4 regions of the Shewanella livingstonensis genome follow, and region 4 is predicted to be linked to each of the others. Evidence: predicted binding sites of a transcription regulator. Region 4 holds the regulator's gene; each other region holds the start of a gene.
The links. Region 4 encodes sigma-54, which starts transcription at its own class of promoters, with help from an activator protein. Its sites were predicted from a motif close to GTTGGCACGNNNNTNGNNT; they were not measured.
Positions count from the first base shown of each region.

Region 1: a site for sigma-54 is predicted at 1,626-1,644, ahead of EGC82_RS09545 (YccF domain-containing protein). Genes of this name have one in related genera too.
Region 2: a site for sigma-54 is predicted at 2,365-2,383, ahead of EGC82_RS00690 (BON domain-containing protein). Genes of this name have one in related genera too.
Region 3: a site for sigma-54 is predicted at 1,260-1,278, ahead of EGC82_RS11725 (Tll0287-like domain-containing protein). Genes of this name have one in related genera too.

Region 1 is NZ_CP034015.1:2,211,234-2,214,395, forward strand. It holds gene EGC82_RS09535 (TIGR00266 family protein) at 1-398, shown strand, start outside; gene EGC82_RS09540 (EVE domain-containing protein) at 551-1,018, opposite strand; gene EGC82_RS09545 (YccF domain-containing protein) at 1,177-1,590, opposite strand; gene EGC82_RS09550 (1-aminocyclopropane-1-carboxylate deaminase/D-cysteine desulfhydrase) at 1,787-2,758, shown strand; gene EGC82_RS09555 (hypothetical protein) at 2,979-3,152, opposite strand.
Region 2 is NZ_CP034015.1:147,579-150,740, forward strand. It holds gene EGC82_RS00675 (C40 family peptidase) at 1-549, opposite strand, end outside; gene EGC82_RS00680 (TetR/AcrR family transcriptional regulator) at 639-1,223, opposite strand; gene EGC82_RS00685 (hypothetical protein) at 1,411-1,686, opposite strand; gene EGC82_RS00690 (BON domain-containing protein) at 1,778-2,329, opposite strand; gene EGC82_RS00695 (glutamyl-tRNA reductase) at 2,609-3,085, opposite strand.
Region 3 is NZ_CP034015.1:2,725,755-2,728,916, reverse strand. It holds gene EGC82_RS11730 (sigma-54 interaction domain-containing protein) at 1-1,083, opposite strand, end outside; gene EGC82_RS11725 (Tll0287-like domain-containing protein) at 1,378-2,031, shown strand; gene EGC82_RS11720 (MBL fold metallo-hydrolase) at 2,407-3,162, shown strand, end outside.
Region 4 is NZ_CP034015.1:4,405,649-4,408,810, forward strand. It holds gene lptA (lipopolysaccharide transport periplasmic protein LptA) at 1-295, shown strand, start outside; gene lptB (LPS export ABC transporter ATP-binding protein) at 292-1,023, shown strand; gene EGC82_RS19205 (RNA polymerase factor sigma-54) at 1,167-2,651, shown strand; gene hpf (ribosome hibernation promoting factor) at 2,676-2,963, shown strand; gene ptsN (PTS IIA-like nitrogen regulatory protein PtsN) at 2,966-3,162, shown strand, end outside.

The DNA.
Region 1 (3,162 bases), 2.2 Mb from region 4:
GCATGAAGTTTAATAAGCGCTTAGGAAGCGGTTTTTTTGGTGGCGAAGGATTCATTCTACAAAGCCTAAAAGGCGATGGCATGGCGTTTGTGCATGCTGGTGGGACATTAATTAAAAAAGAATTACACGGTGAAACATTGCGGGTTGATACTGGCTGCTTAGTCGGATTTACTCCTGGTATTGATTATGATATTCAGCGTTCAGGTTCATTAAAATCAATGGTGTTTGGTGGCGAAGGCTTGTTTCTTGCCACCTTAAAAGGCCATGGTACGGTATGGTTACAAAGCTTACCGTTTTCTCGCATGGCTGACCGTATTATTGCTCATGCACCATCTAGTGGTGGTAAAGATAAAGGCGAAGGCTCTGTTCTTGGTGGAATAGGACGAATGATTAACTAATACGGACATTATATGCTCAGGCTTATTTAGATAATTAAATATTATATAAGTCTGAGCGGCTATCCTGCGAATAAAGAGTCTATGAGTTAAGGTGTTTACTGACTGTTTATTGATCCCCTCCAGTTGTTCATCAAAAGCATTATTTAAGGTTATTAATTCGGGGTTGTTAATTTAATAATGTGTTGATATTGCTCTTGGGAAACCGGTTGTACACTCAAGCGAGCACCTTTAGCCACTAATACCATGTTTTGCAGTGCGAGATCAGCTTTCAATTGTTTCAAGCTCACTGGCTGAGAAAGTTTGGCCATAAATTGGATATCGACTTGCCACCATCGAGGCGTATTAGTGTTAGATTTCACATCAAAATACGGTGAACGGTTATCAAAAGCACTGATATCGATTTGAGCATCACTGCTAATTTTTGCTAAACCCACAATGGCAGGTACTTTACAGCTAGAGTGGTAAAACAACACTACATCGCCTAAGGCAATTTGATCGCGAATATAATTACGTGCTTGATAGTTACGAATACCCTGCCAAGCAACGGTTTGCTGCTCACTCATCTGTAGATCATCAATACTAAAGTCATCTGGTTCAGACTTCATTAACCAATAGTTCATGTGATCCCATTACTTGTCATTAAAGAGGCTGAATAACCTTTTAGCGCTTAAAGATGGCAATGTACACGTTGCTGATGCGATTAGGCAAATAAAAAAGCCGATAGTATTATACTATCGGCTTTTTACAACAGTGGTCATTCAACGGTTATTAATGAATGTTAATAAATTGGTTTGGCAATAACAGTTTGGCCAATAGGGGTTAAACTTAACAGGGCCAACTTAAGATGCTGTAACGCGAAAGGAATACCTATAATAGTTACAAAACAAGCTAGAGCATGGACTAGATGACCAATCGCGAGCCAAATACCAAAGCACAAAAACCATATGACATTACCGACCAAACCTAACGTGCCAGTGCCAATATCTTCTTGGCCTGAAATATGTTTTCGGTTAACGGTTTCTTGTCCAAATGGCCAAAAAGCTAATTCGCCAATAACAAAACAAGCACGGCCAAATGGGATGCCAATAATACTAATAAAGCACAGTATCCCTACAAACCACCAGGCTAGCCCCATAACAAAACCACCCATTAAAAACCAAGCAATATTAAAGATTAAGCGTAAAAGTGACATTTTCAATCCTATCAATAGTCAATATTACTTAATGTAAGCCATATTCGTGCCATATTTTTAACCAACTGATTTTTATGAGTTAAAGTTTGTTTTTATACTGTATGGTTAATGTAGTGTGAAGATTAATACAAATGAATCGATGAGATTTATCATTTTTTAGTTAAAATGCTCATATTACAGTTGATTGAGACAATTTATGTTTTCGATAAGCCCAGTACAAGCGATGAACTTTGAAGGACGCAGTATCTACATTAAGCGGGATGATTTATTACATGCTGATTTTAGTGGTAATAAAGCGCGTAAATTTTATCATTTCTTACATCATGATTATTCACATGTTACCCAGCTCGTGGCTTCGGGCTCTGCACAAGCAAACTCCTTGTACTCATTGTCTGTACTTGCAAAGCGGCAGGGGTGGAAATTTGATTATTACGTAAGCCACATCAGCGAGTTTTTATTACAACATCCTCAGGGGAATTATGCTGCAGCGATACAAAATGGCGCCAATATTATAGATGTTCGTCATTTGACTGATGCTGAAAACCTTGAAGGTTTGCATTTAGACGATGCGATGCGACATATTGTTTCATCAGACCCAAGCTATGCAGATAAAAACAACGTACTTTTTATTCCGGAAGGTGGCCGTTGTGAGTATGCCGAAACTGGGATAGCACAACTCGCCAGTGAAATTATTCAATGGGCACAAGATCAACAAAAAAATAAGCTAATGATATTTTTACCCTCAGGTACCGGCACTACTGCAGCTTATTTAAATAAACAAATTATTCAACAACAGGCTAAATTACTATTAATGGATGTTATTGCCATAGAGGTATTAACTTGCAGTACCGTAGGAGGAGATGGATATTTACGTCAACAACTCTCACAATTAGTCGATGAGGTTTATTTTCCTAAAATTATTAATGATGGTCATAAATATCATTTTGGGAAATTATCACGACGTTGTTTTGATATGTGGAATACTGTATGTCAGTCGGGAATTGAATTTGAATTGTTGTATGATCCCGTTGGTTTTCTAGTATTACAACATTATTTAAAAAGTAGTGCTGTTAGTGCTAGCAATATTCTTTATATCCACCAGGGAGGATTATTGGGAAATAAAACTATGTTACCTAGGTACCAACGAAAGTTCCCAAGCACTGTTTAACTATATAGTGAGTGCAGGCATTAGTGGGTGTTGTAAAACGTTGGTATATAGAGTTTTTTAATAGTGAATTAAAGAGTCGTAAACAGGAATTGTGTGCTGTGAGATTAGCGAGTTATTCATTTTACTCTGTTTTAATAAACATCGGTAATTGAGAGGAGAATACCGAGAAATGAGTTTATTAAATAACAGAGTAAATGATTAACGCAAAGCGTTAGGGGGATTACTTATTAGCTGACAATAACCATTTCATAAAGTTTATTGCTTCAATACGCTTTGAAAAGGTTTTTTTGTTTTTACCTAGGCTGTCGGTAAAAGCAATTGAGTTCTTGTTTGACGAAATAGAATTAACCGGAAAGCTAACTGAAATTTCGTGTCCATTCATGTTGTATGACATTGGTCACACT
Region 2 (3,162 bases), 580 kb from region 4:
TTGTTGTGGCGTATAAAGAACTCGGCTAGCAAGCGATATATTCTGTTGCTGGGTTGGTCTGTTTAAGCGTTTAGCAAACCAAAAACGCGGCTTCCAGTAAATATTATTCAAGCTGGAAATTTTAACCCCTTTCTTAGTCGAGGCGTGCAAAAAACGATCTTGGCCCATATAAATCCCTACATGGCGCGCCGTTCTACCGGTTTTGAAAAAGACCAAATCACCAATAATAAGTTGGTTGCGAGGAACCTCTTTGCCCAAAATCCGCTGCGCATTTACGGTACGAGGTAATTTGTCGCCAACAATATCGAGATAAGCTAAATATACGAAACCAGAGCAATCAATGCCATTTCGGTTTAAACCTCCTAAGCGATACGGAGTACCTTTCCATTGATCATGAAAACTTAGTAGGTTGGACTCGCTCCATATAGGTGCCACGGGCTTAAGCATAGGTGGGATTACTACAGGCTTAGATGCAACAACCACTTTGGGGTTAGACGCACATGCAGACAGCAGTACCACTAAACAACTAAATAATAATCTTTTAGCCAATTCAAAAAACTCCAAACACCGAAAAACACCCGAAATATAAATATGTTTGTCACAATACACAATAAAAATAACTCTAGCAGCGGGTAAATCTAACGAGTCATCATTTGCATACACTGTACTAAAGCTCGTTTAGCCGCCATTTTATCGACTTTAATTTGGCAGCGTAGCATAGTTCCTTGCCAATTTGACCAAAAAACACTCGCTAATGTTAACGCCGGCAAGTCTGCACGAATATGCCCTTGCTGTTGACCTTGCTGGATAAGAGCACTTAATAAGCTCAACCATTGATCATAAAGATGATTCAGGGTTTGGTTCAATACCGGCGATTGACTACTGACCTCAACCATCAAGTTACCCATTAAACAGCCTCGTGGCTCATTACCACTGAATAGTTCATCAATAAGTTGATGGTATCCATTTAACATCGCCGATAAGTTAGCTTTAAAACTCACGCTTGGATCGATAGCAATAGGTTGAATGCGTTGTTGAAAATAATGTTCCGCAACGGCAGCGGCAAAGACCTCTTTACTAGCAAAGTAATGATAAAAAGATCCTTTAGGAATACCCACTTGGTCGAGAATTAATTTAATACCTACTGCGCTATAACCGTGTAACGCAAAAAGCTTTTCGCCTACGGCACATATCGACTGTCTACTTGCTGCACTTTTATTCATTTAACCTCCATTTTTAGAGACAGGATAAACAAGAATAGACCAGTCGGCTAACTTTAGTTATCAATAATCAAAAACAGACACTTTTATCTGCAAACTGTTCTACATAATTAATACACAAACGATTATCCATAAAGATATTGGCTTCATTAAACCTCTGCCATACAAGCCGTCATGGATTAGATTATTGCTATACTCCGAAGGAAGCTGAATCAATCTGACGAATACTATGTGCTATCGATTGTTTCAGTAACAGCGTATTTGCATCGTCATGATGACTATCATCCATAGGCTCATCAACCAAACGTTCACAGCTTGTCTGGGCATCATATTGCTTGATTGGATCCACTTCTTTATCGGTTTGGGCTTGGCATAACACACTGCTACAACCGCTTAGTACCAATACACTCCCCACAACTAACCAATCCGAGTAATATAAACTTGGGGTTGATCCAGCTGTTATCATCAACACTAAATCCTTAAGTTAAACCTCAAATCTAGCTATTTTAGGTATAAAAAAACCAGCCTGAAGGCTGGTTTAAGTATAACGGAATAAATTACTTAGTTACGCGTAACTCGTTGACAACATCTTTTACGTCATCAGTATTTTTAGCAATCGTTACGGCTAAATCACGTTCAGCATCACTCGATACTGTTCCTTTTAATGTGACTACGCTATTTTTTACATCAACGTTAATATCGGTACCCGATACATCTGCTGAGAATAATAATCGTGTTTTCACTACGGTAGCAACTTTTGAATCAGTCAGTGTTTCAGCTAAATCATTTGTGTCTTTATCACTAGCTTGCTTCATTACCGATAGCTTATTGTCTACGTCTTTAACACCTTCTAAGCTTTTGACTAACTCTTCGGCAAGCGCTTTATCAACACTACTATTAACTTTACCCGTTAAGGTCACGTTGCCATCATGTACATCGGTATTAATATCAAATGAATTAAGATTAGTGTTTAACAAAAGTGTGGTTTCAGCTTTACCATCGATCCACGCATCTTTTGCATCATCCTGCCAATCTTGTGCTGCATTTGCACCGAATGCCATTGAACCTAACATAATGCTCATTACTACAGATAATGTGGTCTTTTTCATAAAGATTTCCTCCGCTGTTAATATCAAGGATTATAATGCGCGAACCGCGCCAACATTGACAAGGCACTGTTAAATAAAGGAAAAATACCGTTTACTTATATCTAAACAAACGTTAACAGTAACCTTATCGGACTTTTTTACCGACACTAGGTAAATTTGTCCTCATTACGATTCGCAATGACTTAACGGCTATTGGAATAAAAGGTGACCCCGCCAAAAGGACAATAAAAACCCCATGATAATAATTATTACCATGGGGTTTTTATTGTTAGCAGCAAGCTAAGTACTAACAATTGAGAGACTCTTCATAGTGTCGCAACTCATTTGTAGCCATGCAATACCTTCGGCCAGTTGCCCTGCCACACGCTGATTATTAGTTTTTTTAGCGGCATGCTTTAATTGGGTCAGGACTTGTTGCTCGGTTTCGACTAATACCGCGATCACTTGTTGCAGTGGTTGCTCATGGATTAATAACTCAGCCTTAGCATAGTATTTATATGACGATTGTTGGTAAAAGGTTTTACTTTCTATAGGCCTTACTTGACTGGGTTTCACCACATTCAGTAAGGGAGTTAAACGCGATAGCATACATTTTCTAATATCGCTCATATGGATAAAAACCCGTTTAATGTTGTAATCGTCGGCCTCTAATGTAGCTTGGGCATAAAATTGCTCACCTTCTTGACACAAATCAATAGCCTCATGCAATAGCCACACATCGGACTCAACTTGTTCGTCTCGAGTATATGATTTCAACGTAAATCCTCCTGTATTTAATAATTTTACTGGTACTTTGTTATATGGGTTGTGTAACATATAGGGGTACTGCACAT
Region 3 (3,162 bases), 1.7 Mb from region 4:
AATATCTTCATTGGCAATTAATGCCGACTGCTCGATAATATTTTTTAATTCACGGATATTACCTGGATATGCATAAGCACTAAGCAGAGTTAATGCATTAGCCGAAAACTTTTTATGTTTGTATTCAGAATATTTAATAAAATGATTAACCAATGTCGGAATATCATCATGGCGTTCACGTAGCGACGGTAAGTAAATGGGAAACCCTGCAATGCGGTAATACAAATCACGTCTAAACTCACCTTTTTCAACCAACTCGAGTAAATTTTTATGACTAGCACTGACCAATCTAAAGTCAGAGCGTTTTTGTTTTAATCCCCCTACGGCGCGATAGCATTGGGTTTCAAGTAATCTGAGTAACTTTACTTGCATATTCATTGGCACATCGCCAATTTCATCGAAAAATACCGTGCCACCATGGGCAATTTCAATTAAGCCTTTTTTGCTGGTGGTCGCTCCGGTAAAGGCGCCTTTTTCATAGCCAAATAACTCACTTTCGAACAGGTTCTCACTTAGCCCAGTACATTCAATTACCACAAAGGGCTTATCATTACGACTACTGGCTTGATGCACTGCTTTAGCGACTAATTCTTTACCTGCACCCGTTTCACCTTGCAATAACACTGCAATAGTTGATTGCGATGCGCGGTTAATTCTGTTGAGCATTTGTTTAAACGGTGCGGATTGACCAATCATAGTGCCTTTTTTCGATTCTGTTGACGCATAATCAATCGCATCTAAAATCTCTAAAAACCCTAATACTTTGCCACTGTCATCTTTAATTGGTTTCATTAAAATATCGCAATATGACTTACCCTGTGCAGTGCTATGGATATGCACGGCATTGGCTGCTCTTGCCGTACTTTGACATTGTTGCAAAGGACACTCTTCGCCGTGTTTATCGCAAGGCTGGTTACTGTGATGAGATATTTGATGACATTTACTTTGGCCCAATATCACCTGGGTGTTATAGGTTTCTATATACGCTTGATTAACCGCATGTATGACATAGTCCGGGGTAATAAATATAGCCGGCTTATCAATTGCATTTATCATTGATTGTACAACAGTGGTGTTATTCATTCATCGTTCTCGCTTGCAGTAACTATTCATCAACCAATTTCTATAATGACATAGTTAGCACAGTATTTGTCATAGCAATGCCATATGTGTCACTTGATAAATAAGTATACACCTAGGTAAAACATTAATTATTTTTTAAGTTGCTGATTTTAATTGATTAAAACTTATCAACATGATCTGGCATAAGCTTTGTATTGATCATACTACATAGCTTACAAATGCACTCGAACATCGGCTTCGTATAAGCCCCAAATGGATTGAGATTCAACGATGTCTAATAGAGGATGACCCATAATGCGCCTAATACACACTCAAACTAAATCGTTAACTAAGTCTAGCCAAATGACGGGCTTAATTATGCTGATAAGTGTCTCGACCATAGGGCAAGCTGAAACGATAACAGAACAACAAATACTTGAGCAACAAGCTAATCAGCGTATTGGTGAGTTTAGCCAGGCATTAAAAGGTCAGTTACAAGCGGCTATCAAACAAGGCGGATTAATGAATGCCGTGACGGTATGTCAATCGGTAGCACCTGCAATAGCAGCACAACACTCGAAAGATGGCTGGACACTTACCCGAACCAGTTTACGGGTACGTAATGCAGGCAATAGTCCAGATGCTTGGGAGCTAGCTCAATTACAGAAATTTGAACAGATGAACGTTGCTATTAACCAAGCGGGCCAACAAACGAATAAACCCATAGTCGCCAGCGCATATATAGTTAATGGTAACAATACTGCGTTTCGTTATATGAAAGCCATTCCAACTCAAGAATTATGCCTAGGTTGTCATGGTAGTAATATTAACCTTGAACTGAGTGCGTTGATTCATAAAACCTATCCAAATGATAACGCGATTAACTTTGCCCTTGGTGATATTCGCGGTGCGTTTTCACTACAAAAGGTTATTGCTGAACCTGCGCCATCAATAACAGCTAAGCCGTAATTCAAGACCCTTAATAGTATCTGAGGTTATAGTAACTGAAGTAATAGGTAAGGCTTAGCAACACCGTTAAGCCTTAGTGGTTTCCCCTCAACACAAAGCGTTCAACGATTACTTAGCAATTGTCTGGTCAATTATTTCTGGATAACGATTTATAAACAATTATGTCAAGTTAGCGATTGATTGCTAATTAGTACGTCAGTGTTTGTTGTTTGTTGCGACGTAATGCGCAGATTCTGCTAGCGGTTTAATTTACTATTATGAGGAATTAAGTCATCTACCTCAGTACTTACACCATTATGTTGGCAAGATATTTATCATTAATATGAGGTTTTATCTAACAAATGCCTTGGGTATGTTGTTGGGAGTTAACGTGCCATGAGTAAAATCCGCATCGATCCTTTTTATCATCAAGCAAGTCATACTATTACCTATGTGGTAATCGATATTGCGACTCGCCAATGTGCGATTATTGATCCGGTTTTAGACTTTGATATTGCATCTGGCACTATCAGCACAAATTTTGCCGACAGCATCATAGATCATATTAATCAACAAGGGGTTGAGGTTGAATGGATTTTAGAAACCCACGCCCATTGCGATCATATTTCTGCAGCGTCTTATATTAAGAAAAAGTGTGGCGGTATGACGGGAATAGGTGAGCACATCACCAAAGTTCAACATACCTTTAAGCAAATACTCAATCTTGATGAAAGCTTTCAATGTAACGGCGAACAGTTTGATCAACTCTTTGTCGACGAAGAATTGGTGAAGTTAGGTCATTTAAATATTCACATCATGCATACACCGGGTCATACCCCTGCTTGTGTAAGCTATCTTATTGAAGATGTCGTTTTTGTTGGTGATGCATTATCAATCCCAGAGCTGGGCACAATGAATACTGATTTCCCTGATAGCAGCGCAGTTACGTTATACCATTCTATTCAACGAATATTAGCGTTGCCAAATTGCACCCGTGTGTTTGTAGGGCACAGTCCACAGGCCAACACACGCACTTGTGAGACGGTAGAAACATCAGTTATTGCACAAAAACGGTGTAATCGTATTGCTGGTGGCAACGTCACCCTCACTGAATTTGTTAAGCGGCATCAACAACACCATGTTAGTGCTGTT
Region 4 (3,162 bases):
TTCGCAAGAATTAGATGACGGCCAAATTGGTACTGCCAGTGCTGACGAAATTAGTTATGACCTAGCTACGACCACACTCACATTGACAGGTAATGCTAAACTGGATCAATCAGGCAGCCAAGTTACTGGTAATCGAATTAAGTACAATATCAATGCGCAAGAGTTGATTGCTGAAAGCACTGGTAAAGGACCAGATCGAGTGATTACCATCATTCAACCTGAGAACTTCCAAGACGAGACTGCACCTAAACAACAACTCCCTGAAATTCCGGTTAACAAGCAGATCAAACCATGACCCAAATAACGTTAACTGCTGAAAATCTAGCTAAAAGCTATAAAGCTCGTCAAGTTGTCAAAGATGTGAGTTTAACGGTTAAAACCGGCCAAATTGTTGGTCTTTTAGGCCCAAATGGTGCAGGTAAAACAACCACTTTTTATATGGTGGTGGGCTTAGTAAAAAGCGATAAAGGTCGGATCCTCATTGATGATGACGACCTTACAGCCGACCCAATGCATTTGCGCGCCCGCAAAGGTATAGGTTACTTACCACAAGAAGCCAGTATTTTCCGCAAGCTCACCGTATACGACAATATTATGGCCGTGTTGCAAACTCGCAAAGAGCTCAGTACCGACCAACGTATTGAGCAAGTAGAACATTTGTTAGAAGAATTTCATATCACCCACATTCGCGACAGCCAAGGCATGTCCTTGTCGGGTGGAGAGCGTCGCCGAGTTGAAATTGCACGCGCTTTAGCGGCTAATCCCAAATTTATTTTACTCGATGAGCCCTTTGCGGGTGTTGACCCTATTTCGGTCATCGACATAAAAAAAATTATTCAACAACTTAAAAATCGCGGTTTAGGGGTATTAATTACCGACCATAACGTCCGTGAAACCTTAGACGTTTGTGAGCGAGCTTATATTGTTAGCCAAGGCAATTTAATTGCCGAAGGTACACCTGAAGAGATATTGAGCAATCAACAAGTTCGTGCTGTGTACTTAGGTGAACAATTCAAGCTATAGTTACTTTACTGGCCTTTTAGTCTATCTAACTCATTTCATTGAACGATATCTAAACAGGGTTAAATGTCATTGATGTATGTGGCAATCCATTACATTTTTTGAGATTGTCATTTTTATGGAAATCATCTAGGGATAAGCGGTAAATGAAAGCGTCACTCCAACTTAAAATGGGTCAACACTTAACCATGACCCCACAATTGCAGCAAGCCATTCGCTTACTGCAATTATCGTCATTGGAGCTACAGCAAGAAATCCAACAAGCATTGGATTCAAATCCATTACTTGAAATAGAAGATGAGTTTCCTGAAGCAAAAGATCCCATAAAAGAACATCGTGACCAAGCTGATACCGACTTTAGTGACAACAGCATAGTCAATGTTGAAAAAGACACCTCCACAGTCGACACAGCAGAATCCATGACCAAAGAAACCATGGATGATTTAGCCATGGATACCACATGGGATGAGGTCTATACCGCCTCACCGATGTCGGGTTCAGGCAGTGCGAGCATGCGCGATGATGACATGCCTTTCCAAGGTGAAACTACCGAAGGTTTGTATGAACATTTAGAATGGCAAAAAAATCTTACGCCATTTTCAGAGACCGATTTGGCGATTGCTACAGCCATTATTGATGCCATAGATGAACGCGGCTATTTAACCCAAAGCACTGAAGACATTCTCGAAGCCATGGGCGATGAAAATGTTGAGCTCGATGAAGTTGAAGCAGTATTAAAACGCATTCAACACTTTGACCCCGTTGGCGTTGCTGCACGTGATTTAAGTGAATGTTTGATCATTCAATTAGCCCAATATGCCAATACAACACCACATATTGATAATGCTCGACTGCTAATTAAAAACTATTTAGATTTAATTGCTGGCCGTGATTTCAGATTATTAATGCGTAAAACTAAGCTAAAAGAAAATGAATTGCGTGATGCCATCACCCTAATCCAGTCACTCAATCCCCGTCCGGGCTTATTAATTACCGCCATTGATGACGAATACGTCATCCCAGATGTCACAGTACTAAAGAAAAATGGCCGTTGGGTTGTAGAGTTAAATCCAGACAATATGCCTAAGATTGGCGTTAATCAGCAATATGCCGCGATGGCCAGAAATAGTAAAAGCTCATCTGACAGTCAATTTATTCGCGGTCACTTGCAAGAGGCTAAATGGTTTATTAAAAGTATCGAAAGCCGCAATGATACCTTACTCAAGGTAGCCAACTGCATTGTGAAATTTCAGCAAGGCTTCTTTGAATATGGTGAAGAAGCTATGAAGCCTATGGTACTTAATGACATAGCTGAAGCGGTAGAAATGCATGAATCAACTATTTCGCGTGTCACCACACAGAAATATATGCACACTCCTCGTGGGCTATTTGAACTAAAATACTTCTTCTCTAGTCATGTCAGCACAGATGATGGCGGGGAATGCTCATCAACAGCCATTCGTGCTTTTATCAAAAAGCTGGTTGCTGCAGAAAACCAGAAAAAACCGTTAAGTGACAGTAAAATGGCTCAACTTCTGGCAGAACAGGGCATAAACGTTGCTCGTCGTACGATTGCAAAATACCGTGAAGCAATGATGATCCCGCCCTCAAACCAACGTAAGAGTTTATAATCTACAGGTAATGGAGGAATTTTTATGCAAATAAATTTAACTGGGCGTCATGTCGACATAACCGAATCTTTACGTGAATACGTGCAAGGTAAATTTTCAAAGCTTGAACGGCACTTCGATCAGATCCATAATGTACACGTTGTGCTCAATGTAGAAAAATTACAACAAAAAGCAGAAGCTAAAATCAACCTTAATGGTGCAGAGATTTTTGCCATGTCAGAAAGTAATGATATGTATGCTGCTATAGACGCCCTGATCGATAAACTCGACCGTCAGGTAATTAAACACAAAGAGAAGTATACAAAACACTAACGATGGAACTTTGTACCATTCTGCAGCCGGAATGCACTACCTGTGCCACACCGGGCAGTAAGAAAAAAGTACTGGAACTCATCAGCAATTTAGTCGCTGCCCAGTACCCAACCCTGTCTTCGCAAGAGGTTTTTGAAAGCCTATTAGCGAGAGAGAAAATGGGTAGCACAGGTATAGGAAATGGCATTGCGATACCTCA